2 regions of the Mesorhizobium captivum genome follow, and region 1 is predicted to be linked to the other one. Evidence: riboswitches for the same ligand, from Rfam matches in the RefSeq annotation. Region 1 holds a riboswitch; the other holds the start of a gene.

What was found. A riboswitch is a leader RNA that binds a small molecule or an ion and turns the genes downstream of it on or off. The one in region 1 is predicted to bind thiamine pyrophosphate.
Region 2: linked by a shared signal. The riboswitch ahead of thiB (thiamine ABC transporter substrate binding subunit) and the one ahead of thiC (phosphomethylpyrimidine synthase ThiC) in region 1 are both predicted to bind thiamine pyrophosphate.

What each region holds. Positions count from the first base shown of each region.
Region 1 is NZ_JAVIJB010000021.1:21,261-42,801, reverse strand. It holds gene RFM40_RS18625 (alpha/beta hydrolase) at 41-1,006, shown strand; gene RFM40_RS18620 (LysR substrate-binding domain-containing protein) at 1,008-1,907, opposite strand; gene RFM40_RS18615 (hypothetical protein) at 2,127-2,312, shown strand; gene RFM40_RS18610 (hypothetical protein) at 2,568-2,888, opposite strand; gene RFM40_RS18605 (GlxA family transcriptional regulator) at 3,111-4,049, shown strand; gene RFM40_RS18600 (ABC transporter ATP-binding protein) at 4,068-4,856, opposite strand; gene RFM40_RS18595 (ABC transporter permease) at 4,853-5,629, opposite strand; gene RFM40_RS18590 (ABC transporter substrate-binding protein) at 5,697-6,647, opposite strand; gene RFM40_RS18585 (beta/gamma crystallin-related protein) at 6,807-7,148, opposite strand; gene RFM40_RS18580 (DUF1194 domain-containing protein) at 7,279-8,127, opposite strand; gene RFM40_RS18575 (GcvT family protein) at 8,217-10,778, opposite strand; gene RFM40_RS18570 (hydroxymethylpyrimidine/phosphomethylpyrimidine kinase) at 11,039-11,797, opposite strand; gene RFM40_RS18565 (thiamine phosphate synthase) at 11,788-12,393, opposite strand; gene RFM40_RS18560 (thiazole synthase) at 12,390-13,163, opposite strand; gene thiS (sulfur carrier protein ThiS) at 13,166-13,363, opposite strand; gene thiO (glycine oxidase ThiO) at 13,360-14,334, opposite strand; gene thiC (phosphomethylpyrimidine synthase ThiC) at 14,334-16,154, opposite strand; TPP riboswitch at 16,259-16,375, opposite strand; gene RFM40_RS18540 (hypothetical protein) at 16,516-17,748, opposite strand; gene RFM40_RS18535 (aspartate aminotransferase family protein) at 17,757-19,226, opposite strand; gene RFM40_RS18530 (NAD-dependent epimerase/dehydratase family protein) at 19,254-20,261, opposite strand; gene RFM40_RS18525 (EamA family transporter) at 20,258-20,692, opposite strand; gene RFM40_RS18520 (FAD-binding oxidoreductase) at 20,816-21,541, opposite strand, start outside.
Region 2 is NZ_JAVIJB010000028.1:820-9,508, reverse strand. It holds gene RFM40_RS22150 (ABC-F family ATP-binding cassette domain-containing protein) at 1-1,559, opposite strand, end outside; gene RFM40_RS22145 (thiamine diphosphokinase) at 1,561-2,205, opposite strand; TPP riboswitch at 2,351-2,465, shown strand; gene thiB (thiamine ABC transporter substrate binding subunit) at 2,509-3,519, shown strand; gene thiP (thiamine/thiamine pyrophosphate ABC transporter permease) at 3,710-5,290, shown strand; gene thiQ (thiamine ABC transporter ATP-binding protein) at 5,287-6,075, shown strand; gene RFM40_RS22125 (M48 family metalloprotease) at 6,229-7,698, shown strand; partial or broken gene RFM40_RS22120 (caspase family protein) at 7,791-8,689, opposite strand, start outside.

The sequences.
Region 1 (21,541 bases):
GAACTCTCTTAGTCGGCTCTGCCGAAGTCCGTGTATCCGCATGCCCAGTTTGAAAAGCCACGTCGTCTCGTTCATTCTCAGGCACAGCCGCAAGAAAGCCTTTTCCAGTCCCGAAAATCTGCAGCGCTGGATCGCCTACGCGCGCAAGACCGAGGACTTTCATCCGCCCGCCCTGCTGAAGGCTCGGCTGGGCATCGCCGAGACCAGCATCGATGGCTTTCCCGTCTATGAGATCGCGCCGAAGGCTGGCGAGCGCCGGCGCATCCTCTATATGCATGGCGGCGCCTTCGTCTTTCAGATCACGTCCTATCACTGGGTGCTGATCGCCGAGATGGCGGAGCGGCTGGGCTTCGGCATAACCGTGCCGATCTATCCGATCGCGCCGGAGCACAATTTCCATGACATGTTCGGAATGGTCGGCGACGTCTATCGGCGCATGCTCGAAGAGACCGATGCCGAGGACATCGTCTTCATGGGCGATTCCGCCGGCGGCAACATGGCCGTCGTGCTCACCATGATGGCTGCCGAGAAAGGCCTGCCTTCACCGTCGCGCCATGTGCTGATCTCGCCCGGCCTCGACATGTCGCTTTCCAACCCGGAGGTATTCGAGGCGGAGCGCAACGATCCCTGGCTCGGCATTGCCGGCGGGCTCGAGGCGATCCGGCTCTACAGCGCCGGCATCGATCGCTCCGACTGGCGTATCAGCCCGCTCTATGGGGATCTCGCCGTGCTGCCGAAGACGCTGCTGCTCACCGGCTCGCATGACATGCTGAGCCCCGACAATCTGATCTTCGCCAAAAGGGCGCGCGCCGCCGGCGTCGAGGTCGATGTCGTCTATGAGGAAGGCATGTTCCACGTCTGGCCGCTGATCGACATGCCGGAAGCACGCCGCGCGCGCGACAGCATCGTCGACTTCCTCACACGCGAACCGGCACCAGCGCGCGTCCGCGCGCCGCGCCGGACCGATGCTGCCTACGCCACACGGCCTGCATCGGCGGCCGAATAGATCAGAACTTGCCGGTTTCCCGGAACAGTTCGAAGGTCGCGCGGATGTGGTCGGCGACGGCCTTCACCGGCGCGCTGGCATCGGGCGCCACCACCATGGCGAGGTTGTAGGTGCCGATATCCGGCATGCCGTCTCTCGCACCAAGCGAGACCATCTCGTCGCCGAGGAAGGATTTTGGCAGCGGCGCGACAGCGAGATCGGCCATGATCGCGGCGCGCTGGCCGGCCGTATGCGCGCTCATATAGGCGATGCGATAGTTGCGGCCTTCCCGGCCGAGCGCCTCCAGGGCCCCTGCCCGCCAGGCACAGCCTTCTTCCCATAGCGACACCGGCAGCGGCTCGCGCAGATGCGCGCAGCCGCCCTTGGCGCCGGCCCAGACGATCGGCTCGGTGAGCAGCACCTCGGCGCCGACCGCGCTGGTCTTGTAGGAATTGGTGAGCAGCGTGATGTCGAGCGCGCGGTCGTCCATCCGGCGGCGCAGATTGACGCTCTGGTCGATGGTGACGTCCACGGCGATCGACGGATGCGATTGCGCGAAGCGCTTCAACACGTGAGGCAGCACGCGCTCGCCATAATCGTCCGGGGAACCTAGACGCACCACGCCGACAATGTCGGGAATGATGAACTTCGACACCACCTCGCGGTTGATCGACAAAAGCCGCCGCGCATAGCCGAGCAGCATCTCGCCATCGGTGGTCAGCGTCACCGAGCGCGCGTCGCGCGCGAAAACGGAGCGGCCGAGAATGTCTTCCAGCTTCTTGATCTGCATGGAGACGGCCGACGGCGTGCGGAATACCGCATTGGCGGCGGTGGTGAAGCTGCCGGTCTCGGCAATCGCCACGAAGGTGCGCAGCACATCGAGATCGAGCAGCGGCAGTGGATGGTTGAGTGGGGCGTTCATCGGGGTTTGCCTTCAATTTTTCTGATGCAAACGATCATTCCATTTCGTTTGATTGAACACCACTTCAGGCGCATAGTCAACTCCATCGATGCAGGATGCTGCCAAAACCAGCCATGAAACGACCCGACACAGATCTGCAATCGACATGAAATGTAGCTGAAACAGACCTGACGTAACCCATTGCCGGGCGCCTCCCTGCCCGAATCGAGGAGAAAGAAAATGTTTATCCTGTCGTCTATCGGTCGGCTCGCGACCGAATTCAGTGCGGCTCGCGCCCGCTACCAGACCGAACGCGCAATCCATTCGCTGCCCATCGAACTGCAGAAGGATATCGGCTGGCCGGAAGCCGCCGATGCCAAGGCTGGTTTGCACTACGGCGTAGGAACCTGGGCCGGAGCAAAGTAGATAAAGTGTGTATCAAGTACTAAAGGCCTGCCGAGGTGTCAGACCGGCAGGCCTTTTTGTTTGTATTCAAACAACTTTCCAGCCATGCTGGTAGCGCATGACGCATATGAACCACTCGCATAGCGTAGCGATCTTCCACTTAACGCCTTGTAAAAAATGATAAATTTCGGGCACGCCGCCCAAAAATGCCGCAAAAAATGTCGCTTTTCATAACAAGGGCTTCGTTTTTGCGATTTAGTTTTGGCTGAAGCAAGCCTATATCACTGCCAGCCAAAACGAGCTGCCCCACTCCATTAAGCGAAGGCGACCCGTCTGAGCAACCAAATGGAGATGATGATGAAGCTCTTTGCCCGCCTGTTCACCCGCCGCGAAATGAACCTGACGACCGCTCTCGAGCGTCAGCGTCTTGCCAAGACCATGCCCGGCCAGACCGGCGCCATGGCCGCCGCTCGCCTCGGCTTCGTTGCCTGAGACAGCCGCTTTCTGGCGGTATTTGCTGCCGTCGCGCTGAAGGAATTCAACGCCGCCCGGCCTTGCCGAGGCGGCGTTTTCATTTTCATCGGGCTTTCGTTGCATTGATTGACGCGCCGGCCTCGGACCAATTGCCCATTTGCGACCCGTGTCGCAAATTTAATCTTCACTTAGCCGCCTACCCGATTGACAGGAATGGTTTTTCCTGATGACGCTATGCTGTTCGCGACATTCTGTTCGCGTCATGGCTGCGTGAGGTTTCCCGTGAATGCCGTAAAGCATCCGATCAAGAGATCGTTTGTGTTCTTCCTCGTCCCCGATTTCACCATGATCGCCTTTGCGACGGCGCTCGATCCGCTGCGTTCCGCAAACCGGATGCTCGGCTACGAGGCCTATTGCTGGCGCCTGGCCAGCATCGACGGCAAGCCGGTGCGCGCCTCGAATGGCGTCGAATGCGCTGTCAACACCTCGCTGGAGGAAGAGCGCAGGAAGATGGCCGGGCCGGACAGGCCGAACATGGCGATCGTCTGCAGCGGCATCAATGTCGAGCGCTACCACAACAAGTCGGCCTTCGCCTGGCTGCGTGAGGAGTACAACCGCGGCGTCGCCGTGGGCGGCTTGTGCACCGGCGCCCATATCCTGGCCGCCGCGGGCCTCCTTTCCAACAAGCGCTGCGCCATCCATTGGGAGAACCTGCCGGGCTTTTCGGAGGCCTTCCCGAAGGCCAATGTCTTTGCCGACCTCTTCGAGGTCGACCAGAACGTCTACACCTGCGCCGGCGGCACAGCCGCCCTTGACATGATGCTGAAGCTGATCGGCGACGACTTCGACGAAAGCCTCGTCAACCGCGTCTGCGAGCAGGTGCTGACCGACCGCGTGCGCAGTCCGACCGATCGCCAGCGCCTGCCGTTGCGGGCGCGCCTGGGTGTGCAGAATTCCAAAGTGCTGACCATCATCGAACTGATGGAGGCGAACCTTTCCGAGCCGCTGTCGCTGATCGAGATCGCCGATCATGTCGATCTGTCGCGCCGGCAGATCGAGCGCCTGTTCCGCACCGAAATGGGCCGCTCCCCTGCCCGCTACTATCTCGAGATCCGACTCGACCGCGCCAGACATCTGCTCATCCAGTCGTCGATGCCCGTGGTGGAAGTGGCGGTGGCCTGCGGTTTCGTTTCGGCCTCGCACTTCTCCAAATGCTACCGCGAGCTCTATGCCCGCTCGCCGCAGCAGGAACGCTTCGACCGCAAGCAATTGCTGGCCGCGTAAGCGCGCAGACCCAGCCCTCTAAGCCGATTGCGTTTGCGCCGTCCGCATCGCCTCGATGCGGATATCTTCAGTGAGTTGCGCCTTGAGCGCCGAGAATTCGGGGCTGGTCTTCAGTGTGTAGTGGCGCGGATGCGGCAGGTCGACCGGCACGTCGGATTTGATGCGGCCGGGCCGTGCCGTCATCACGATCGCGCGCGAGGCCATGAAGATCGCCTCTTCGATGTCGTGGGTGACGAACAGCACCGTCTTCTTGCGCCGCTCCCAGATGCCGAGCAGCAATTCCTGCATCAGCCCGCGGGTCTGGTTGTCCAGCGCGCCGAACGGTTCGTCGAGCAAAAGGATCGCTGGGTCGTTGGCTAAAGCGCGCGCAATCGCCGTACGCTGCTGCATGCCGCCCGAAAGCTGTTTCGGCCAATGGTTCTCGAAGCCTTTCAGCCCGACGAGGTCGATATAGGAAGCAACGATCTCGTTGCGCTCACGCTCGGGCATGCCCCGCTCGCGCAAGCCGAAGCCGATGTTTTCGGCGACCGTCAGCCAGGGGAACAGCGTGTAGGACTGGAAGACCATGCCGCGATCCGGCCCCGGCCGGGTGACGGCCTTGCCGTCGAGCAGCACGCGGCCGGTGCTCGGCGCCTCCAACCCGGCGACGATCCTGAGCAAGGTCGATTTTCCGCAGCCGGACGGGCCGAGGATGGTGATGAAATCATTGGCCGCGACCGCGAGGTCGACAGGCTGCAGCGCCTGCACCGGCTGGCCGCCCCCCCCGGCAAAGGTCCGGGAAACGCTCTCGATCAGAAGCCTGCTCACGCCAGGCTCCAAGGATAGAGCCGGCGGTTGAGCGCCTTGAAGGCGAAGTCGGACAAAAGCCCGATCAGGCCGATGACGATGATGCCGAAGATGATCTGCCCGGTCGCCAGCCGCGACTGGCTGTTGATGATCATATAGCCGATGCCGGATGACGAGCCGATCAGCTCGGCGACGATGACATAGGTCCATGCCCAACCCAGCACGAGCCGCAGCGTCTCGGCGATTTCGGGTGCATTGGCCGGCATGATTACGCGCTTGACGATGCCGTTGTCGGTCGCGCCCAGCGTATAGGCCGCCTCGACCAGGTCGCGACGAGTGCTGCCGACCTTGACCGCAATGATCAGGATGATCTGGAAGACCGAGCCGACGAAGATCACCAGGAGCTTTTCCAACTCGCCGATGCCGGCCCACAGGATAAGCAGCGGGATGAAGGCGGATGCCGGCAGGTAGCGTGCGAAGGACACGAACGGCTCCAGGAATGCCTCGATCGGCTTCCAGGCGCCCATGGCTATGCCGATCGGCACGGCGACGATCGAGGCCAGCACGAAGCCGCCGAAGACGCGCCAGATGGTGATCAGGATATCGAGCCAGAAACGGTCCTCGACCAGAAGCCGCCAGCCATCGCGGAGCATCGACAGCGGATCGGCAAGGAAGATTCGGTTCACATGGCCGCCAAGCGTGATCCAGGTCCAGAACGCGACGAAGAGCACGAAGAAGGCGATGCCGAGCACGGTCCGGGTGCCCGGCGGAACGGGATGCAAGGGACGCAGCATCAGGCACTGTCCTTGAGGGGGAAGAACGGCGGCGGCCTGTCGCCGCCGTCGATCGGGGAATGCGCGATCAGTTGGTCACCGCGCTGGTGTCGGCGAGCGTCGTCACGTCAGGCGCTTCCTTGATCAATCCCATCTGCAGCAACAGCTCCGCCGCGGTCTTGGAAAAGTCCTGGAAATCCTTGGTGAAGAACTGCTTGTTCTCCTCGCGGTCGGCCCATTTCAGGTATTTGGCCGAATCCTCGAACTCCTTGGCCGACTGCTTCACGTCGGCGCCCATGATCTCGTAGGATTTCTGCGGCTCCTTCTTGATCATGTCGAGCGCATCGAAATAGCTGTCGGCCAGCGCCTTGGCCGCATCGGGATTGGCCTTGAGGAAGTCCGGCGTGCAGCCGACCGTGTCCATCACCATCGGATAGTCGAGCGTGGTCGCCAGGATATGACCCTGGTCAGACTTGTCGCGCACCGCCGAGATGAAGGGCTCGTAGGTGACGGCGGCATCGTTCTGGCCGGCAAGGAAGGCCTGCGCCGCCGCATCCGGCTCCAGATTGACGACCGTCACGTCCTTGGTCGACATGCCGTTCTTGTTGAGCACCCAAGCTAGCAGGAAATAGGGCGAGGTGCCCGGAGCGGACGACGCCACGTTCTTGCCCTTGAGGTCGGCGACCGCCTTGATGTCGTTGCGCACGACGATGCCGTCGGCGCCGTAGGATTTGTCGAGCTGGAAGATCTGCTTGGTGGTGACGCCGCTGGCGTTCCACACCATCCAGGTCTCGACCGTGGTCGCCGCGCATTGCAGGTCGCCGCTGGCAATCGCCAGCGGCCGGCTTGCCTGCGGAACCTTCTTCAGCGTGACGTTCAACCCATGTTTCTCGAAAATGCCGGCCTGCTTGGCTAAAGTCAGCGGCGCGAAGCCGGTCCAGCCGCTGATGCCGATGGTGAGCGACGTGACGGCCATGGCCGGCGCCGACAATCCGACAACAGCCGTCAGAGCCGCCGCGAAAATGGTGGTCCTGTTCATCATGGTTCCCCTTTTATGTAGCGAGAGGAAATTGTCTCACAGAGCCCAAAAGGCTTGTCAATGAAGCAGGACCGGTCATCGACCATGGTCTAACTGAGTGCGGGGAAGCGTCTTGCGCGCAGGACCGGTTGCTGCCGCGCGCTAGGAACGACGCCGGCTTCAATATCGGTCGCAATAGCACTCGGCCGACGAGATGCGGTCGTTCCAGCCGGAGTCTCCGAAACCGCGGACCCTGCGGTTGAGCTCGATCGAGCGGCCGCGCCTCCCTGCATTCTCATAGGCAACGAGTGTGCAGCCCCGGCGCACGAGCACCGAGGAGACGCGATCGTTCCAAAACCCGCCCCGGAAATTGACGGCGTCGTCGGGGCCCATTTCGAGCGAGCGTCCGCGGAAGTTTGCATTCTCGAACAGCACGCAGGCCGCTTCGCCGTAAAATTGGGCGCTGGCGCTGCCGGCAAATATTGTCGACGCAAGTGCCGTCAGGATGGCCAAACGTTTCATGTGATGTTTCCTCATTTGATCGCGTTGCGCGATGGCGCCGGCCCCTTCACATTTTGCCATTGTGCCGCGCGAGGAAGCAAGTCCACGCCGCCGCTCTGGTCGCCCCCCTCTGGTCGGCCATTGCCGGCGGTCAGCGGCTGTCCAGCATCCAGCCGCGATTGCGCCACATCTTTTCGCCGGCCAGGCAATCGGCGGCCGGCCTGTCGTCGGCGAGCACGACCGGCGGGTGAGCCGCCTCTTCCGCCGCCCATTGTGGCGAGGCCGGACCGGCGAGCTCGAGCACCAGCTTGCGGCGGATCGCTTCCGGGAATTGCGTCCAGTCATTGACCGGGATCATGAAGGCGCCGGGGCCGCCGATGACGCAGTCGCTGTAGTAGCGGTCGAGATTGTCGACGTCGAAGGCGCCGCTGAAACCGCCCCTTGTCATCAGCGGCAGTCCGTTGATGGTGATGCCCTGCTTCACGACCTCGTCGCGCGTAATATCGACCGGCGCGCCCTGGTTGTTGGGTCCGTCGCCCGAAACGTCGATGACGCGTTTGGTGCCCTGAAAGCCGCTTTCGGCAAAAAGGTCGCTGCCGAATGTCAGCGCGCCGGAGATTGAGGTACGTCGCGCGCTGTCCGGCGGACGCGCATTGAGCTGCGCGACGACCCGTTCGGCATCGGCGCGATTGGTGATCACCGTCCACGGCACGACGACCCGCTGCCATCTGGTGCCGGCCCACTCGACATAGGTGACCGCGATCTTGCCATAGACGCCGTCGGCGATGGCCTTGAGCACGTTGTCATGCGTCAGTGCCGCCGCATAGCCATGACGCTGGATCTCGAGTTCGGCCGGCGACATGGAGAGCGAGACATCGACCGCCAGCACCAGCTCGACGTCAACGGACTCCACGGCGGTCGATCGCGAGGTCAGGCCGAGGAGCAGCGCCAGCGCGGCGGCGCCGGAAAGCCAACGCCCTGTTCGGCGGGATGCGGACATGACGCAAGGGTAGGCGATAATCGTGCATGAACAAAGTAAAAAGGCCCGGCGTCGACCGGACCTTTTTGCGTATTCAGACGAGAACGCGCTCAGCTGCGCGGCTTGAGGTTCTCCGGGTCGTAGAGCGGCTTGTAGCCGACGCCGGCGACCTCGACCGGATAGGTCTCGCCGAAATATTCCACATTGAGTTTGCGACCCTCCCGGGCGTAGGCCCAGGGCAGATAGGCGAGCGCGATGTTCCTGCCGATCGTCGGACCATAGGCGACCGAGGTGGTGAAGGAGCGGCGGCCAAGCTCATCGACTAGCGTCTCGCCGGTTGCCGGATCGAGCACGGGCATGGTGCCGACCGGATAGCGGGCGACGCCCTTGGCATCGGTGTTCTCGGTCATCACCAGCGTGCAGAGCATCGCCGGCTGGCGCTCGCGGGCGCGGTATTCCAGATGCTTGGCCTTGCCGCAGAAGTCGTTTTCCTTAACCTTCGGACGGGCAAGATCGGCTTCGAGCAGATTGTATTCGGTCAGGAGATCGGCATTCTGCAGCCGCAGGCTCTTTTCCATCCGACGCGTGTTGGCATAGGTCTCTACACCGAAAGGCATGACGCCGGTGGAGCGCAGCGCGTCCCAGACGGCGAGCCCGTCCTCGTAACGCATGTGCAGTTCCCAACCCTGCTCGCCGACATAGGAGATGCGGAAGGCGGTGACGTCCTTGCCGGCGATGCGGATCGGCTTGATTGCGGCGAAGGGGAAATTCTCCGGCGTCAGCCCGTTCGGATCCTCGACCACCTTCTGCAGGGTCGTGCGCGCATTCGGGCCCCAGATGCCTATGGTGACATATTTCTCGGTCACATCGGTAACGGTGACGTCAAAACCTTTGTCCTGCGCGGTGCGCTGCATGTAGCGGAAGTCGCGCGGGCCGGCATCGGCGCCGTCGATCACCCGACACCGGTCGGCCATGCGGATCACCGTGAAATCGGCGCGCACCATGCCTTCCTCGTCGAGGAAGTGGGTGTAGATGCCTTTGCCGATATTGTTGTCGCCGCCGATCTTGGCCGCACACAGCCATTCCAGCAGCGCGACATGGTCGGGCCCTTCGACGTCGTACATGGAGAAATGCGACAGGTTGACGATGCCGCAATCCTCGCTCATCGCCAGGTGCTCGGCATTGGAGACGCGCCAGAAATGGCGGTTGTCCCACTCGTTCTCGCGCACTGGCACGCGGTTGCCGTATTTTTCAAGCAGATGCTCGTTGGCGGCATAGCCGTGGGCGCGCTCCCAGCCGCCCAACTCCATGAAATAGCCGCCGAGCTCCTTTTCCCGCTCCCAGAAAGGCGAGCGGCGGATGTTGCGGCCCTTGGAGAAGGGCTCGCGCGGATGGACCGCCGGATTGTAGACCTTCATCGCCGTCTCGGTGCAGCGATCCCAGATAAACTCTTCCTTCGTCTGGTGCGGGTAGAAGCGCGAATAGTCGATCGCGTGATGGTCGATCGAGGTGCGGCCGTCGGTAATCCAGTCGGCAATGAGCTTGCCCATGCCCGGGCCGTCCTTGACCCAGATGGCCACGGCATACCACAGCCCCCTCACCTTCTGGCTCTCGCCCATCGACGGGCCGCCGTCGGTGGTCACCTGCAGCAAACCGTTGAAGGAATGGCCTTCGTTGTAGCCGAGTTCGCCGAGAATCGGCGTCAGCTCCATGGCGCGCTCGAGCGGCGCCATGATCTGCTCCATGTCGAGATCGCGCTGTGACGGCGACAGCCGCGCCTGGTCCTTCTCGAGCAGGTCGCGCGGGTGGCAGAGACGCGGATTGGTCTCCTCGTAATAGCCCCACTCGATCTGCCCGCCCTCGGCGGTCTTGGGATCGCCGGTGTCGCGCATATAGGCCGAATTGCCCTGATCGCGCAGCAGCGGCCAGCCGATCTCCTTGCCGGTGCCGGCGAACTCGTTGTAGGGGCCGAAGAAGGTCAACGGATGGTCGATCGGCATGACCGGCAGGTCCTCGCCGACCAGTGCTGCAGTCAAGCGGCCCCATATGCCGGTACAGACGACCACATAGTCTGCCTCGATCGTGCCGCGCTCGGTCACCACGCCCTTGATGCGGCCATCCTCGACGATCAGCGACTTGGCCGAGGTATTGGCGAAGGCATTGAGCTTGCCGGAGGCGACACCCTGGTCGACAAGCTTGCCGGCCACCGTCTGCGAGCGCGGGATGACGAGGCCGGCATCCGGGTCCCACAGGCCGCCCTGCACCAGATGCTCCTCGATCAGCGGGAACTTCTTCTTGATCTCGGCCGGCTCGATCAGGCGCGCGCGGGTTCCGAAGGCCTTGGCCGAAGCGATCTTGCGCTTGATCTCGTCCATGCGGCCATCGTCGCCGACGCGCGCGACTTCGAGGCCGCCGATACGCGCGTAGTGGCCCATCTTCTCGTAGAAATCGATGGAGTAGAGCGTCGTCCAGCAGGATAGAAAATCGTGGCTGGTCGTGTAGCAGAAGTCCGAAGCGTGCGCGGTCGAGCCGATATCGGTCGGGATGCCCGACTTGTCGATGCCGACGATATCGTTCCAGCCGCGCTCGATCAGGTGATGGGCGACCGACGCGCCGACAATACCGCCCAGCCCGACGATGACGACCTTCGCCTTTTTCGGAAACTCTGCCATGGCCCGCGACTCCAAAGTGAAAAAGCGGGCGGACTATAGGGCCGAGCGGTGGGGGGATTGAAGCCTGTTTGCGACATTGCGAAAGAGCCGAGCGACCCTGACGAACGAACGCGCTTCCCCAGGTGCCACCAATTGGAAGTTTCTTTGCGCCGGAACTAAAGCGCGTCGCGCAGAAACGAATTCAGGCGACGCGCTTTTAAGTCTTTGTTGTGATGCATGTCGTTCTCCCAAAACTGCTGCGCTCTTTTGGGCGACATGCATTAGGCGGAAGCCTCCATGAGCTTCTCGAAGACACGCTGCTTGGCTCCGCGCACGCTGTCCTCAAGCAACTTCGCCTTAGCCAGATGCGCGGCGATCGCGCTGGCCAGCATGCAGCCGGTTCCGCGCATCGATCCGGCAAGCCGGGGCATTTCGAAGCGGACAGGTTCCCGGTCGGGGCTCAACAGAATATCCGTTGATATAGGCCCTCCCGCGTGACCGCCCTTGATGAGCAGCGCCCGCGGCCCGGCCGCAAGCAATCGCCTTCCCTGCCGCAGCACGTCTTCGTCGCTCACGGCCAATTCCGAACCTGTCAGCACCGCCAGTTCCACAAGATTCGGCGTAACCAGACGGCAAAGCGGCATGAGGTCACGCTTCATGACGTCGATGGCATTCGGTTCCACCAGCGGCCTGCCTGACGAGGAGGCCAGTACTGGATCCAGCACTGCCGGTATCCGCGCATTTTCGCTCAGCACCGCAGCAACGGCCAGGATGACCCGCCCGGCTGGCATCATACCGATTTTGATGGCCGAGACCTCGTTGGTCCGCAACGCTGCGCGCATCTGGTCGGCGACCAGGCCGGGCTGCAGATGATGAATTGCCGTCACAGCTTGGTGCGTCTGCACCGTCACCGCGGTAACGGCGAGACAGGTCCGCAGGCCGATCGAGGAGATCGTCTCGATATCGCGTGCAATCCCGGCGCCCCCGCTGGAATCCGATCCGCCGACGACAAGCACATGCGGGTCCCGGTTCAGCGCCATTGATACGTCTTTTCGATCCATTCTCGGGTGCGCGCCTCAGGATCGGAATTCAACGTTATGTCGGTGACCACCGCTGCGCTGTCGGCGCCGGCTGCGAAAACGCCGTCGAGCCGCTCGGGATTGAGACCGCCGATGGCGACCAGTGGGAGAGGCGCGACCCGTTCCTTCCACGCACGGATCCGTTCCAGCCCCTGCGGCGGCCATTTCATCTTCTTCAGGATAGTGGGATAGACAGGGCCGAGCGCGACGTAGTGAGGCTCCGCCGCAACGGCCGTTTCCAGCTCGGCATCATCATGCGTGCTCAGTCCGAGCCTGACGCCGGCTGCCCGTATCTCCGGGAGGCTGGCGGTTTTCAGATCCTCCTGGCCGAGGTGGATGAAGTCGCAGCCCTCCTCGATCGCCAGACGCCAATGATCATTGATGATGAGCTGGCAATGGTGTCGGGCGCACAAGGCTTTCGCCTTGCGGATTTCCACGCGCAGGCCGTCCTCGTTCATGTCTTTGACGCGGAGCTGCACCAGCCTCACGCCAAGCGGCACCAGCCGCTCGATCCAGGCGGCGCTGTCGACGATCAGATAGAACGGATCGATCTTCATGAAAAAACCGCCCTGCCGAATGTCGGCGTCGACGGCACGGCGACATCGCGCGGCTCGAGCAATCCCGAACCGAACGCCTCGCGGCCGGCATCGACCGCCTTGCTGAACGCGCGCGCCATGCCGACCGGATCGGCCGCCTTGGCGATCGCGGTGTTCAGGAGCACAGCGTCAAAGCCGAGTTCCATGACGGTTGCCGCGTGCGACGGCCGTCCGAGCCCCGCATCCACAATCAGCGGAACGTCGGGGAAATGTCCGCGCATCGAGCGCAGCGCCATGATGTTGATGGGCCCGAGCGCCGAGCCGATCGGCGCGCACCACGGCATCAGAACCTTGCAGCCCGCGCCGAGCAGACGCTCGGCGACGACGAGATCGTCGGTCGTATACGGGAACACCGTAAAACCGTCTTCGCACAGGATGCGAGCGGCTTCGACCAGGCCGAACACGTCCGGCTGGAGCGTGTCATGGTTGCCGATCACTTCGAGCTTGATCCAGGACGTGCCAAAAACCTCGCGCGCCATCTTCGCGGTCGTCACGGCTTCCTTCACGGAATGACAGCCGGCGGTGTTGGGCAGGATTCTCACGCCGAGCGAGTTGACCAGCGACCAGAATTTCTCGCCGCCCCTGCCGCCAGCCATTTCACGGCGCAGCGAGACGGTCACCACCGAGGCGCGCGACGCCTTGACCGCTTCGGCCAGGATGGCCGGCGAAGGATACTGGGCAGTGCCGAGAAGCAGGCGCGAAGGCAGCGCAGTTCCGAAAAGGTCGAACATGGCTAGCCTCCCTGCATTGGCGAAAGGATTTCGATCCGGTCGCCGTCGTTCAATCGGAATTCCGCCCGGTTGGCTTTGTGCACGAGGTCGCTGTTGACGGCCGTCGCCAGCCAATCGCCTTCATAGTCAAGCTCGGCAAGCAGCGCCGCCAGCGTTGCCGCGGCACTGTCCAGCGCTTCTCCGTTGACGATCAGTTTCATGCGCAAGCTCCCACGCGCTTGTCGGGATTGAAGAGGATGTCGGCCGCCTGCCGCGCCATAGCGGGGGCAAGCAGGAAGCCATGGCGATAGAAGCCGTTGATCGCGACGCCGTTTGCGAGCGATTCGATGCGTGGCAAATTGTCGGCAAAGGCTGGACGGACCCCGGCGTTCGCTTCGACGATCGTCGCCTCGCCGAAGGCCGGATGGAGCGCGCAAGCCGCGCCGACCAGTTCCATCATGGAGCGGACGGTGACCGGGCCGGCCTCGTCGCTCTCGATCATCGTCGCGCCGGCCATGAAATGGTGATCGGCGCGCGGCACGATGTAGAGCGGAAAGCGCGGATGCAGCAGCCGGACGGGGCGAGACAGCGAGATATCCGGCGTACGCAATATCAGCATTTCGCCGCGAACGCCGCGCAGCGCCGCGTCGTCCGCCGCGATCCCCCGGCAGTCGACCTCGCATTCGAAGCCTGGAAGACCTTGCCCGTCTGTTGCGAAGCGGAAGTCGACGCCCATGGCGACGAGCTTGTCATGAAGAGCCGCCATCGCCTGGCGCGGGTCGAGATGGGCTTCGCCGGGGAAGAACAGCGCGCGCTTGAAACGGCCGGCAAGGTCCGGCTCCAGTTCGGCGATGTCCTCCTCGCCGAGCCAGCGATGGCCCGAGGTGCGGCCTGCGAAGCGGTCGAGCTCACCCGCATCGCGCGGCGCAGCCACGACGAGCGTTCCCGCCCGCGTCGCCTGGCCGGGCAAAACAGCGTCCCACCAGTCTGCGGCGCCGCGTCCGAGATCCAGCACCGGCTGCTCCGCGCTCTCGCGCTCGCACCATGGCGCCAGCATGCCGCCTGCGGCCCATGACGCATTGCCGCCCAGCTGAGGCCGGAGTTCGGCGACAGTGACCGACGCGCCGCGGTCGGCAAGCTCGAACGCCGCGGTGAGGCCGGCTACGCCGGCCCCTTTGACCAGCACTCTCATCACGACTCGGCCGTGCTGGACGCGGCTTCGCCAACAGGCATGTAGAGGTCGCCGCCCGAACGATATTTCTCCGCCATCGCCGCCATGCCTTCCTTCTGCGCCTCGGCCCGGATGTCATGGGAGATGCGCATGGAGCAGAATTTCGGTCCGCACATGGAGCAGAAATGCGCCACCTTGTGCGCTTCCTTGGGCAAGGTCTCGTCGTGGAACTCGCGCGCCGTTTCGGGATCGAGCGACAGGTTGAACTGATCTTCCCAGCGGAACTCGAACCGCGCCCGCGACAGCGCGTCGTCGCGGATCTTCGCCGCCGGATGCCCCTTGGCGAGATCGGCTGCATGCGCGGCGATCTTGTAGGTGATCACCCCGGTCTTGACGTCATTGCGATCCGGCAGGCCGAGATGTTCCTTCGGCGTCACATAGCAAAGCATGGCCGTGCCGAACCAGCCGATCATGGCGGCACCGATGCCGGAGGTGATGTGGTCGTAGCCCGGTGCGATGTCCGTGGTCAGCGGCCCGAGCGTGTAGAACGGCGCCTCGCCGCAGACGGCGAGTTGCTTGTCCATGTTCTGCTTGATCTTGTGCATGGGAACATGGCCGGGCCCTTCGATCATCACCTGGCAGTCTTTCGCCCAGGCGATCTTCGTCAGTTCGCCGAGCGTTTCCAGCTCGGCGAACTGCGCCGCGTCATTGGCATCGGCGATCGAGCCGGGACGAAGGCCGTCGCCGAGCGAGAAGGAGACGTCATAGGCTCTGGCGATGTCGCAGATTTCCTCGAAATGCTCGTAAAGGAAGCTCTCCCGGTGATGGTGCAGGCACCATTTGGCCATGATCGACCCGCCACGCGAGACGATGCCCGTGACCCGGTCAACGGTCAGCGGGATGTAGTGCAGGCGCACCCCGGCGTGGATGGTGAAATAGTCGACGCCCTGTTCGGCCTGCTCGATCAGCGTGTCGCGATAGACCTCCCAGGTCAGGTCCTCGGCAATGCCGCCAACCTTCTCGAGCGCCTGGTAGAGCGGCACGGTGCCGATCGGCACCGGCGCGTTGCGCACGATCCATTCGCGGATGTTGTGGATGTTGCGGCCGGTCGATAGGTCCATCACCGTGTCGGCGCCCCAGCGGATCGCCCAAACCATCTTTTCGACCTCTTCGGCCATCGAGGAGGTGACGGCGGAATTGCCGATATTGGCATTGATCTTCACCAGGAAATTGCGGCCGATGATCATCGGCTCGCTCTCCGGATGGTTGATGTTGGCGGGGATGATCGCGCGGCCGCGCGCCACCTCGTCGCGCACGAATTCGGGCGTGACGAAATCCGGGATCGACGCGCCGAACGCTTCCCCGTCCTGTTGCAGCTTGCCACGCAGCATCTCGCGGCCAAGGTTCTCGCGGATGGTCACGAATTCCATCTCGGGCGTGATGATCCCTGCGCGCGCATAGGCAAGCTGCGTCACCGCCTTGCCGGCTTTCGCCCGCAACGGGCGGTTGCGGATGGGGAATTCCGGCGTCAGCCGTTCGCCGGTCGCAAATCCGTTGTCCTCCGGCCTCACATGGCGGCCGTCATAGGCTTCGACATCGCCGCGCGCCGCGATCCAGTCCCGGCGAAGCCGGACAAGTCCCTTTTCAATGTTCGTTTCGATCGCCGGATCGGTATACGGGCCTGATGGATCGTAGACCGTCACTGGCGGCTCGCCGGCGGTCGGGTGAACGGCGATCTCGCGCATCGGCACCCTGATCTGCGGATGGATAATGCCTGTCTTGTGGATCTTGCGTGACGCCGGCAGCGGTCCGGTCGAAACGGTGGGGGTCAAGGCATTCATTTGAGGCTCCTTTGCTCAACTGCATTGGAGACCCAGTTCTGTGCCGGAAGGATGTAGGACGCTTTGGTCTGCCTGCTCGACACAGGTCTTCGGGCATGGAGTCCCGCAAAGCGCTTGCACCGTCCCTACGCCAGTATGAACTGGATCAGGTTCAACGGGTCACTGCGCCGCGAAAGCCAGCAGTATCTCAGCCCCTTGCCGGGACTCCCCTGGTGAATGCTTCAAGTTGAACGGGCCCGCGCCGTCTTGTCAAGCGCGTTCGGCCGGCAATTGCGGCTCAACACCGTCGTGGATGGAAGGTGGCGATCGAGCGGCCCCGCAAAGCCAGGCGAAAGAAACACGCGCTAGGCTGGAACCGGATTCATGACTCGTCTCCGGGAATGACTTGCAGCGCGCGGCGACCGCCCTTGGCTGCCGATGCCCAAAGCGCCATCAGCGGCGCGGCCAGCAGCAGGAAGGGCGGCAGAAGGTTGGGGAAATAGATGCGGGTATCGTGGATCGGAAAGACCGTGAATTTGGCCAGCACGCCGAGCACCAATGCCGCGAGCAGGATGCCGGCACGGCGGTCGAGCCGCAAGCCAGCGCGGTCGAGCCCATACCAGCCGGCTAAAGCCAGCACCGACACGCCGACCCACGTGTTGACGTTGACGGCGCGCACCACCGAGGCGGCAAAGGCCTTGAGATAGGCCGCCGCCGAGAACGGCGGCTTGAAGCCGTCCATGTTGTAGTGCTGCTCGATGCTGGAGAACCACAGGTGCGGCCACCAGCCGGGATGCTGCGCCCAGTGCGAAATGGCGAAATAGGCGATGAAAGAGGCGGCGAAACCGGCGAGCGCGCCCCATGCCTTCTGCCGGAAGGCGACCAAAAGCACGGCGAAGATGGCGAGGAAAACGATGTTGTCCGGACGCGCCATGAAGGCCAGGAAAAGCAGGATCGCCGTCGCCACCTCGCGTTTGCGCACAAAGGCAAACAGCCCGCCGAGGAACAGTGCCGAGCACAACAGGTCCGGCGTCGAGGCCCGCGCGGCGTCGCCGAGATCGGCCATGATCAGGACGGCGCCGGCGACCGGCGCCAGTGCCAGCGCGCCCTCCGCGCGCAGCCAGAGCAGCGTGATGATGCCGAACAACAGCACCGAAAACACCTGCACCAGCCGCATCGCCTCGACCGGCGATACGACATGGCTGAGGCTCGACAGGATTTCGGCATAGAGGAACTTAATCCGGTACATGCCGAGCAGCGAATGGAAGTCGGCGGCATTCTCCGTCATGTGGCTGCGGAAGCCGCCGCCATCATCGGTCAGCGTCTTGTAATCGCCCGCCGATACGCCTTCCTTGACCGTGCTGTAGGCATAATCATGTAGCGCCTGCGGGTCGGGATAGGTGCCTTCTTCGGCGATCGCCAGATAAGGCAGCATGTCCCAGTTGGCGTCCGGCATGAACCAGGCCGTCACAGCAGTGAGCAGGATGTAGAGCGAGAAAGCGGCCGCACCGATCGGCGCGGCCCATCTCGCGTAAACCCCCTCGCCCCAGGCAAGACCGGCTTCAGTCAGCCGGTCGAGCGGATTGGCGGGAGCGGCTGGCGGCCTGGTCAGCATCGTCTGTCTCAGCGGACCTGGCTTTTCACGAAATCCTTCACGATGGCCACGATGCCGCGCGAGAGCAGGCTGTCGAAGGCATCGACGAAGCGGTCGACATGCTCGCGCTGGCAGATCAGCGGCGGCTCGAGCCGGATGACGTTGCGGTTGTATTCGGTGAAAGCGACGAGCACGTCGTAGTCGCGCAACAAGAGCGCGCCGACGAAGCCCGACAGCGAGCCCTTCAGTTTGTCGTCGAGCACGCTGACCACTGGACGCAGCACCATCGGCAGGGTCTGCGAGAAATCGTGGAACTCGAGCCCGATCATAAAGCCCTTGCCCCGCACGTCCTTGATGATCTTCGGATGCTTTTCCTTCAGCATCCGCAGCCGCTGCAAAAGGTACTCGCCGGTCGAGGCGGCGTTGTCGATCAAGCCCTCATCATAGAGCGCGTTCAGCGCCTCGATCGCGGTGACACAGGCCTCGCCCATGCCGCCGAAGGTCGCCATGGCATGGATCATCGCCGTCTTCGGCGTGCCGTAGGCCTTCATATAGACCTCGCGCCTGGCGATCATGGCGCCGACCGCGGCCTTGCCGCCGCCGAGCGATTTGGCCAGCGCCGTCACGTCCGGCACGACGCCATAATGCTCGAAGGCGTAGAAACGACCGGAGCGGCCATAGCCACACTGAACCTCGTCTGCGACCCACAGCACGCCATACTGGTCGCAAAGCGCGCGCAGTTTCCGCCAATATTCGGCCGGCGCCTGGATGATACCGCCGCCGCCCTGGATGGTTTCGAGCACGATGACGCCGATAGCGGAATCGCTCTTGAACAGGCGTTCGACGGCGTCGATGTCGGCGAAGGGGATGCGCACGACATTGTCCGCCACCCTGAACTCGGCGCGATAGAGCTGGCCGTCGGTGATCGCCAGCACGCCCTTGGTCTTGCCGTGGAAGGAATTCTCGGCATAGACAACCTTGGGCCGCTTCGGGCCTGCGGCGCGCTCGGCGAGCTTCACCGCCGCTTCCATGGCTTCCGAGCCGGATGAGCCGAGGAACACCATGTCGAGGTCGCCGGGCGAACATTTGGCGATGTTGTGCGCCAGTGCCGCCGCATATTGCGACATGAAGGCGATGGCGATCTCCTGGCGCTTCTCCTCCTGGAATTTCTTGCGCGCCTCCAGGATGCGTGGGTGGTTGTGACCGAAGGCCAACGAGCCGAAGCCGCCGAAAAAGTCGAGGATCTCGCGGCCGTTCTGGTCGATGTAGAACATGCCCTCGGCACGCTCGATCTTGACCTTGTGGAAGCCGAGCAGCTTCATGAAATGTAGCTGGCCCGGGTTGAGGTGCGCCTTGAACAGGTCGGTGATGCGGGCGACATCCATCACCTTGGCCTGTTCGACGCTGATCAGGTCGGGCTTGGCGATGGTGGCGGGCAACAGCGCCGGCGCATCGACCAGCGCGCGCACGCCCGGTTCGGGTTTGGCAAGGACCGTCATCTCGAAAAATCTCCCCCTTCGTCGCCTTTATTCGGCAGGCACATGTTCGGTGGCGACGGCGTGGCCGTCCTTCTTGGCGCGGTATTCGCTGTAGGCGGCGATCAGCATGTCCTCGTCGCGGTATTGCGGCACCCAGCCGAGCTGACGCTCGGCCTTGGACACGTCGAGCACGCACTCTTCATCGGCGATCAGATACTGCTCCGGATCCATGATCGGCATGTTGAAGAGGTCGAGCAGGTCGAGCGTGCGCTTGACCGCCCAGCCCGGAGTCGGCAGCAGGATCGACTTAGAGCCGGCATGCTTGATCAGGTCCCCGAGCAGTTTTCTCACCGGCGGCGGATTGAGCGAACCGAGATTATAGGCTTCGTTCGGCACGCCGGCCTTCCAGGCCGCGCGGGCGGCTTCCGCACAGTCGAAGACCGAGATGAACTGGTATGGATTCCTGCCCGAGCCGATCATTGGCACCGGCAAATTCCAGTCGATCAGCTTGAAGAGCTTTTCCAGGATGCCGAGGCGGCCGGGGCCGATGATCAGGCGCGGCCGGAACAGCGAGATCGACATGCCGCGCCTGCGCCAATCGGCGGCGAGCTCCTCGGTCCTGAGCTTCGACAGACCGTATTCGCCGAGCGGCGCGACAGGATGATCCTCGGTCATCGGCAGCACCACCGTGTGGCCGTAGATCATGTCGGTCGTGTAGTGGACCAGCTTTGAGGCGCCGGCCTTGTCCATCGCCTGGATGATGTGCTCGGTGCCGTGGAAATTCACCGGGAAGAAGAAGTCGTGCCGCTTGGCGCGGACCTGGATCGGCGACAGCATCTTGGCCGACAAATTGTACACCATGTCGTCGGCCTTGAGCCCGACCGCCGCGACCGACGCCGGATTGGTGACGTCGCAAGTGATGAAGCGCACCGAACGATAGTGCGGCAGGTCGCTCTTGACGATGTCGGCGACGACGACGTTCTCGCCGTCGGCGGCGAGCTTGGGCGCAAGATGACGACCGACGAAACCGTCGCCGCCGAAAATCACATGTCTCATCGAAGGATCTCGCTTGTGCCGACCTTGTCGGAGGTGATGGAAGCGGTGTGGTCCTCATGCCCTCGCCCACTTTGCGCGATCAGAATTGTACCGACGCAGATGCAGGCGATGCCGGCGATGCGCCAGCCGTTGAGGTCCTCGCGGAAGACGAAATAGGCAAAGACGGCGACAGCGACATAGGCGAGGCTGAGGAACGGATAGGCGAAGCTGAGCTCGACCTTCGACAGCACGTAGAGATGCGAGGCCATCGAGATGACGAAGGTGCACAGCCCGAGGAAAACCCACGGGCTGAAGACGATCTGCAGCAGCTTGACGAGCGGATTGACGCCGTCGAACGAGATCGGTCCCAGCGACATCATGCCTTGCTTCAGCATGAGCTGCGCAGCGGCATTGGTCATGACCGTGAAGAGAATGAAGACGATGTATTTCATTGTTGCCACCCCGCCCCTGAGCGGTCCTACTACAAACCTGCAAATATTTCGTGAAATCACATGTCTATTTCCGATAAACCTCGATATTAACGCTTAATTTACCAAGATTTACTCGAATTTTATCTATTCCGCTGCCTCCGCGATATCGCGCCTCACACCCAGTTTTTTCGCTGTCCGCGCCCAGAAACTCGACATGAAGGCGGGATCGCGAAGCGCCTCCAGCCGCTGCCATTGCGGGAAGGATGCCGCGAAGGTTTCGGCACCCATGCGCGCGTCCTTGTAGGGGTTGACGGCCCCGCCGGCCTCGACCGTGATGTGGTCGAGTTCGGCGAGCAGCTTCAATGTCCTTTCCCCACTGTTGGGGAAATCGAGCGTCAGCGTGTAGCCCGGCCGCGGGAACGACAGCAGCGCCGGCGAACGGACGTCGCCAAATCGCTTCAGCACCGTGAGAAACGAGCCCTGCCCGGCCCGCCGCGCCACTTCGAGCAGTGCCGGAACGGTGCGGCGCGCGTCAGCCTCGGGAACCACGCTCTGGTGCTGGAAGAGCCCATGCGGGCCATAGAGCCGGTTCCAGTCGCGAACGCCGTCGAGCGGAAAGAAGAAGCCCTGGTAGCCCGCATGACGCGCATCGGACGAGCGGCCCTTCTTCCACCGATAGGCAGCGTTGAAGACGGTCAGGAACGGGCGGTTGAGCACGTTGAAGGGTGGCTGCACGGCCACCGAAAGCCGGCCGCCCGCCTGCAAGGCGGCATGCGAGCCGTGCTCGGCGTGGTTGCCGGTGAACAAAAGGCCCCGGCCTCGCGCGTGGCCGCCCGCAAGCTGATCGATCCAGGCAACGGCATATTCGTT
Region 2 (8,689 bases), on a different contig from region 1:
TCGGCCTTCGGCGCGGCGCTTGCGTCGGCGGTTTCGACCTTGGGCCTTGCCTTGCGGTCCTCCAGCCTGGAGCCGCCGCGCTGCGCCAGCATGTCGGAATAGCCGCCGATATATTCGATCCAGCGGCCACCGCCGTTGGGCGCGATCACGCTGGTGACGGTGCGGTCGAGGAAGTCGCGGTCGTGGCTGACCAGGATCACCGTTCCGGCAAAGCCGGCGACCAGCTCCTGGAGCAGCTCCAGCGTCTCCATGTCGAGATCGTTGGTCGGCTCGTCGAGCACCAGCAGGTTCGCCGGCCGCGCCAGCACGCGGGCCAGCAGAAGACGCGCGCGTTCACCGCCCGAAAGCTCGCGCACCGGCGTGCGCGCCTGCTCGGGCTTGAACAGGAAATCCTTCATATAGGAGACGACGTGGCGCTGCTCGCCGTTGACCAGAAGGTTCTCGCCGCGTCCGTCGGTCAGATAATGCGCCAGCGTCTCCTGCGGGTCGACGGCCTCGCGCTTCTGGTCGAGCGTGGCGATCTCCAGATTGACGCCGAGCCGCACCGAGCCTGCATCCGGGGCCAGCTCGCCGGTCAGCATCTTCAACAGCGTCGTCTTGCCGGCGCCGTTCGGCCCGACCAGGCCGACGCGATCGCCACGCTGGATGCGGGTCGAAAAGCCTTTGACCACGGTAAGGTCGCCAAAACTCTTCTCGATGTTCTTGGCCTCGATCACCAGCTTGCCGGATTCGGCAGCGTCGCTCGCCACCATGGTGGCCGTGCCCTCGGCGCCGCGATGGCTGCGAAAGCGCTGGCGCATGGCCTGCAGCTCGCCGAGGCGGCGCATGTTGCGCTTGCGCCTGGCCGTCACGCCATAGCGCAGCCAATGCTCCTCGCGCACGATCTGGCGGCCGAGCTTGTGCTGCTCGCGCTCTTCCTCTTCCAGAACCTGGTCGCGCCATTCCTCGAAATGCGCAAATCCCTTGTCCAGCCGCCGCGTCTGGCCGCGGTCGAGCCAGACTGTGGCGCGCGAGACGCGCTCGAGAAATCGGCGGTCGTGCGAGATCAGGATCACGGCGGATGAGGTGCGGGCAAGCTCCTCTTCCAACCATTCGATGACCGACAGGTCGAGGTGGTTGGTCGGCTCGTCGAGCAGCAGGATGTCGGGTTCCGGCGCCATCACCCGGGCAAGCGCGGCGCGTCTTGCCTCGCCGCCGGAAAGGTCGTTCGGCTGTTCCTCGCCGGTGAGGCCGAGATGGTCCATCAAATAGGTGGCGCGATGCGGGTCGTCGGCCGGCCCGAGCCCGGCTTCCACATAAGCGCGCACGCTGGCGAAGCCGTCCATGTCGGGCATCTGCGGCAGGTAGCGAACCGTGGCCGAGGGCTGGCGGAACACCTCGCCGTCCTGCGGCTCGATCATGCCGGCGGCGATCTTGAGTAGCGTCGACTTGCCGGAGCCGTTGCGGCCGACCAGCGCGATCTTCTCGCCGGCGGAGGCGCTCAGCGCCGCGCCGTCGAGCAGCGGCGTGCCGCCGAAGGTCAGTTTAATGCCGTCGAGATTGAGGAGTGGCGGCGCCATGTCAGCTTTCGGGAAGAGGATAGGGGTGGGCGAGCAGCAGCGCCCGGCCGCGCTCCAGCGCGATGCCAAGCTGCCCTTTGACCTCGTTTGATATAGTGAGCGAGGAGCCGAAGGCCACCTCGACACGGTCGAGCGGCCATTTGGCGCCCGTGACCGTCAGGCCGGCGAGATCGGAGAAGCCGAGCACCGAGAACAGCGTGCCATCGGCGTAGTCGAAGCGGGCTTTGCCCGGCAGGACGGGCACGCCTTCCTGCGCGCCGCTGGTCAGCAGCACCGTCGTGCCCGCCTCGGCCAGTCGCACGCTGAGAGCCTGATGCAGGAAGGCATGGTCGGCGCGCTTGCCGCCGAAGGCGCCGGCCAGCACCAGGCTGGTGGCGCCGCGCGCAAGCGCCTCGGCAATGGCGAGCTCGCCATCGGTCATGTCCTTTTCGGCCGGAAAGATTTTACGCGGGACGGCGGCGAGATCGTCCGGCAGGTTCGCCGGCACCGAGTCGAAATCGCCGACCCAGAGTTCGGGCACGAGGCCGAGCATGTGCGCATGGCCGATGCCGGCATCGGCGGCGATGATGCGCGAGCCTTCGATCTGGCGATCGAGCCGAGGCGTGCGGACGAGCTCGCCGCCAAGCAGGATGGTGAATGTGCCCATGGCCGTCGCCCTTACCAGCCCCGCCCGCGAAACGGAAGCCTGGCGCATCCAAACGAAGGGCGCTGCGTTGTCGGGTAAGCCGTGATGCCTTGGATGCCCGGCAAACTTCCGCTTGCGCGGCACTTCGGCCGGGCCTATGTCTCGAAACGCTCTAACGGGGTGCCGGACGCTGACTTTGCGAACCGGCTGAGAGGCGACAATGCCAACCCGCTGAACCTGATCCGGTTTGTACCGGCGGAGGGATTAGACGTTTCGGACCATCCGGCGCCTCAATTCCTTGTCACGCGAACGAAGGAGGCGCCGATGCGCTCATTGTTGTCCCAGCTTATTCTCGCAACGGGCCTGGTTTCGCTTTTGGCGGGCGTCGGGCCTGTCGAGGCGAAGGACAAGCTCACCGTCTACACCTATGAAAGCTTCACCGCCGATTGGGGTCCGGGGCCCGCGGTGAAGAAAGAGTTCGAAGCCGAATGCGGCTGCGATCTCGAATTCGTCTCGGTCGCCGACGGCGTTGCCTTGCTCAACCGCGTCAAGCTGGAAGGCGCCGGCACCAAGGCCGACGTCGTGCTCGGGCTCGACACCAACCTGACCGCGGACGCCAAGGCGAGCGGCTTGTTCGCGCCGCATGGCGCGGTCGCTGACATAAACGTCCCCGGCGGCTGGAAAGACGACAGCTTCGTGCCCTTCGACTACGGCTATTTCGCCGTCGTCTACGACACCGAGAAGCTGAAGAGCCCGCCGAAGAGCTTGAAGGAACTGGTCGAGGGCAGCGCCGCCGACAAGATCGTCATCCAGGATCCGCGCACCTCGACGCCGGGCCTTGGCCTGTTGCTCTGGGTAAGGTCCGTCTACGGCGACAAGGCGCCGGAAGCCTGGGCCAAGCTCAAGTCCAAGGTTCTGACCGTGACGCCCGGCTGGAGCGAGGCCTACGGCCTGTTCACCAAGGGCGAGGCGCCGATGGTGCTGTCCTACACCACCTCACCGGCCTACCACATGGTGGCGGAGAACACCGAACGCTACCAGGCGGCTTCGTTCGAGGAGGGCGAGTACCTGCAGATCGAGGTTGCCGGCATCACCACGACTGGCGCGAAGAACCCGCTGGCGGAAAGATTCATCGCCTTCATGACCGGGCCGAAATTCCAGGACGTCATCCCCGAGACCAACTGGATGTTCCCGGCCGGCAAGACCGACAAGCCGCTCAACCCGGCCTTCGACAGACTGGTGAAGCCGACCAAGACCCTGCTGTTCAGCCCCGAAGAGGTCGCGGCCAACCGCAAGGCCTGGGTGGATGAGTGGCTGGCGGCGATGAGCAAATGACGGCGCCCTTCACCCTCCCCCTTGTGGGGAGGGTCGATCCGCGAAGCGGAGCGGGGTGGGGGTAGCGGCGTTGCGCATTTCCTTACCCCCACCCCGGTTCGCTGATGCCGCTTCGCGGCATCCGCTCACCGACCCTCCCCACAAGGGGGAGGGTGGAAGGCCGGCGCTTGACACCCGCGTCACCGCCGGCATCGTTGCCCTCGCCGCTATCGCCTTGCTTATCGGCGGCGCTTTCGCCGGGCTTATCCTCGAAGGCGCGCACGACCCGTCCGGCGCTCTCGCTGCCTTCGACGGCTATCTCTTGCGCGTCGCCCGCTTCACGCTGTGGCAGGCGCTGCTGTCGACGCTGTTGTCGGTCGCGCCGGCGCTGCTGGTCGCGCGCGCCCTGTCCAGGCATCCGACCTTTCCCGGGCGTCGGCTGATCCTGCAGCTCTTCACCGTCCCGCTGGCGCTGCCGGCGATCGTCGCGGCGCTCGGCGTGCTGGCACTCTATGGCCGCGCCGGTTATTTCGCCGGCATCCTCGGTAAATTCGGCGGCGGGGAATGGCCCGGCATCTACGGCCTGTCCGGCATCCTGGTCGCGCATGTGTTCTTCAATCTGCCTTTGGCCACGCGCCTGTTCCTGGAGTCGTTGGCTACCGTGCCCACCGACCAGTGGCGGCTGGCGAGCCAGCTCGGCATGGGCGCCTGGCCGGCGTTGCGGCTGATCGAATGGCCGGCGCTGCGCGCGGCATTGCCGGGCATCGCCGGCCTGGTGTTCATGCTCTGCATCACTTCCTTCACCATCGTGCTGACGCTCGGCGGCGGGCCGTCGGCGACGACGCTGGAGGTCGCCATCTACCAGGCGCTGCGCTTCGATTTCGATCCGGCCCGGGCGGTGGTGCTGACGCTGCTGCAGATCGGCCTGACCGTCGTTGTCGTCGCCGTGCTGATGCGGCTCGGCGCCAACACCGTCGGCGACGCCAATCTGCCGGTGGCGCCGCGCCGCTATCTTGCAACCGGCAAGGTCGAGGCCGTTCTGAACGCCGGCTTGATCGCGCTTGCCCTGCTGTTCGTCGCCGGACCGATGGCGGCAACCGTACTCGCCGGGCTGGATGCGGATCTCGGCCGGCTGGCCGGCGAGGACGCCGTGCGCCTGGCGACGCTCACCAGCGCCGGTCTCTCTTTCGTCTCGGCGCTGCTTTCGGTGATTTTGTCGCTCTCGCTCATCGCGGCCCGGCGCGCGCTGGCCTTGCGCCGTCGCGCGGGCAGCGCCATGTCGCTGCTCGAGCATGCCACCGACACCGGCGCCGGTTTCGTGCTCGTCGTGCCGCCGATCGTGGTCGGCGCCGGCTGGTTCCTGGCGCTGCGCGGCATCACGGATGTCTTCGCCATCGCGCCCGTCATGGTCGTCGCCGTCAATGCGGTGATGGCGATGCCTTTCGCCATCCGCGCCGTTCGTCCGGCCTACGATGCGGCAAGCGAGCGCCATGAGCGGCTCTGCGTAGCGCTCGGCATCTCCGGCTGGAACCGGCTGCGCCTGGTCGACTGGCCGTCGCTCAGGCGGCCTTTGGCCACCGGCTTTGCCTTCGCCATGGCGCTGTCGCTCGGCGATCTCGGCGTGATCGCGCTGTTCGGCAGCGATGCGGTGCAGACATTGCCCTATCTTCTGCTCGCGCGCATGGGCAGCTACCGGACCGCCGACGCCGCGGGGCTGGCCTTGCTGCTCGGCCTCGTCTGCCTGATGCTGGTGGTCGCTGCCGATTGGCTGGGGCGGGAAGCAAAGGCATGATGACGACCAACAACGGCATTGTGGCGGGGACCGGGCTGGCCGTCAGGCTGGAGGACGTTTGGTTCAGCTATGGCGAGGCATCGTTCCGCTTCGATGCCGAATTCGCGGCCGGCAGGATCACCGCCATCATGGGACCGAGCGGCTCCGGAAAATCGACGCTGCTCAATCTGGTCGCCGGCTTCGAAAAGCCAAGCGCTGGCAAAGTGCTGATCGGCGGGATCGATGTCGACAATGCGCCGCCTTCGGCGCGCCCGATGTCGATGGTGTTCCAGGAAAACAATCTGTTCGCCCATCTCTCTGTGGAGGGTAATGTCGGGCTCGGCCGCTCACCATCGCTCAAGCTCACCTCCGCCGACCGCCACGCGGTCGCGGAAGCGCTGGCGCGCGTCGGCCTTGACGGCAAAGAGAAACGGCTGCCGCGCGAGCTTTCCGGCGGCGAACGGCAGCGCGTCGCGCTGGCGAGGGTGCTCTTGCGCGACCGGCCTGTGCTTCTGCTCGACGAGCCTTTCGCCTCGCTCGGTCCGGCGCTGCGCGACGACATGCTGGATCTGGTCGCCGACATCCACGCCGAACGGCACATGACGGTACTCTTCGTCACCCACCAGCCGGAGGATGCGCGCCGCATCGGCCAGGGGATCGTGTTTGTGGACGAGGGCAGGGTCGCGGCAACGGGACCGGCCGCCGATTTCTTCGACCGCTCTGGACCGGACGCCTTCCGGCGCTATATCGGCGATCGAGGCGGCAGCGTGGCCGGATCACAACATATTGCCCGGAAGCGGACATAATTTACGGCCAAACCGGCAACGGGTGATCCGGCGTTTGCTTGCCTTGTCCGGGGGAGTGTGGCTAGGTCCGGCCATGCTGGTCCGGGTGGGCTGCGATTTGCCGAAAGAGTTCGAAAGGAAGCCGATCTGCCGACCGGCGCGGAGAAAGTGTGGATGAAGCCGCTGACGCGATTTTTCGCGTGGGCCGGCTTTGCCGTGGCGCTGGCGAGCTGCCAAATGTTCACGCCGCCGGATGTCCAGGAATCTGGCTTCCAGCCCTCCGACAGGCCGATCACGGTCGACAATGTCGTTGCCAATGCCAAGCTCGCCGACATGGCGAAGGCGCAGCACCCGCGCATCCTGGCGACCTATGGCGGCGAATATTCCGATCCGAAGCTCGAGCGCATGGTGGCCAAGGTCGTCGGCAACCTGACGGTGGTGTCGGCCAATCCGACGCAGACCTATCGCATCACCATCCTCAATTCACCCAACGTCAACGCCTTCGCGCTGCCGGGCGGTTATCTCTATGTCACGCGCGGGCTGCTCGCGCTGGCCAATGATTCCTCCGAGCTCGCCGCCGTCATCGCGCATGAGATGGGCCACGTCACCGCCAATCACGGATTGCAGCGGCAGCAGCTCGAGGCCGAGGAAGGTCTGGCGACCAAGGTGGTCTCCGATGTGCTCGGCGACAATCCGACGGCCAAGGCAGCGCTCATCCGCGGCAAGCTGAAGCTCGCGCAGTTCTCCCGCAACCAGGAACTGCAGGCCGACGCCATCGGCATCAAGTCGATCGGCGAGGCAGGGTACGATCCGTATGCCGCCGGCCGCTTCCTGCAGTCGATGTCGGCCTATACCGATTTCCGCTCGGTCAGCGGCGCCACCGACGCCAGCCTCGACTTCCTGGCCACGCACCCCAACACGCCGCAGCGCATCGACTTGGCGCAGCGGCTGGCCCGCAACTTCGGGCCACCGGGCGTCGGCAGGCGCGATCGCGACGCCTTCCTCGCCGGCATAGACGGCCTGCTCTACGGCGATACGCCGGAAGAGGGCTATGTGCGCGGCCAGACCTTCATGCATCCCGGCCTCGGCGTGTCGTTCTCGGTGCCGGACGGCTTCGTCATCGACAATTCGGCGGCGGCTGTGACAGCGACCGGACCTGGCGACATCGCCATCCGCTTCGACGGCGTGGCGATCGACAAGTCGGTGGCGCTGGCCGATTACATCCGCAGCGGCTGGGTCGCCGGACTGGAAGACTCAAGCGTGCGCCAGGAAACGGTCAACGGCAACGAAGCCGCGATGGCCCATGCCACCGCGCAAGGCTGGCAGTTCGATATCGCGGTCATCCGGGCCGGCGGGCAGGTCTACCGGCTGCTGACCGCGGCACCTTCGGCCAGCACAGCGCTGGAGCCGGTTGCGCGTTCGGTCAGCGGTTCGTTCCGTACATTGAGCGCGGCCGAGAAGGCGGCGCTGAAGCCGCTGCATATCAGGGTGGTCACCGTGCAGCCGGGCCAGAACATGGGCACGCTCGCGGCCCAGATGGTCGGGGTCGACCGCAAGCTCGACCTGTTCCGCGTGCTGAACGCCATGTCGCCCGGCGCGACCGTGTCGGCCGGCGACAAGGTAAAGATCGTCACCGACAAGTAGGGGCCGGCGTCCGCGTTCATGCGGCTCCGCCAGGATTTAGCTCGACGCTGTCTATTCGGTCGGTCCGGGCATGCCGTCGCTGCCGCTGTCCGTCAGAGCCCGTCGCTGCTGACGGTGTCAAAGCCGCCGCTGGTGCCACTGTCCGTGCTGCCGGTGGTGCTTCCGTCAGTGCCGCCGGCGGTGGCTCCGTCAGCGCCGCCGGTGGTGCTTCCGTCAGTGCCGCCGGTCGTGCTTCCGTCAGTGCCGCCGGTCGTGCCGCCCTCAGTGCCGCCATCAGTGCTGCCACTGTCAGATCCGCCGCCGCCGCGGCCGCGGGGCTCGGGATGATCACCGCCATTGCCGCGCCAGGACGCTGGACCAGTATCCTTCTGTCTTGGCTTGACCGGTGTCTCGACGGCCTTTGGCGTGGGTATGCGGACCACCTTTATCTTCGTGACTATTTTTCGCACGATCTTGGGCTTGCACACCGCGACCGTTAAGTCGCTGCGCGCGGGGAGGCCGAGAATGCTCATCGAATACGCGCCTTGCCGCTTGATGCCGGCTTTGAGAAAAGCCAGGGCGCGGGCCGAATCGGCGGGCACGCCGTTGCGGCCTTCCTGGAAGATCAGCGCGAGATCGTTCATGGCGTTGATATGACCCATAGCCGCTGCCTTGAGCATCAGGTCCAATCCCTTGCCGGTATCGGGCTGGACGCCGAGACCGTTGAACAGGGCTCGTCCCCAGGCGGCCATGGCGTAGGGGTCTCCCTTGTCGGACGCTTGCGAATAGAGGCCGTTGGCTTTCGCGGGATCCACGGCCGTCCCTGTTCCAGACGCGGCGATGTAGCCGAGCTCGAACATGGCCCGCACATGCCCTTTGTCAGCCGCATCCTGAATGGCCTTCCTGGCCTCGTCGACCTTGCCGGCCGCCAGCAGCGCCCGCCCGAGCTCGTAGCGGAAACGGTTGACATCGGGATAGGTCTTCACCGCTGCCTCGCAGGCTTCAACCGCCC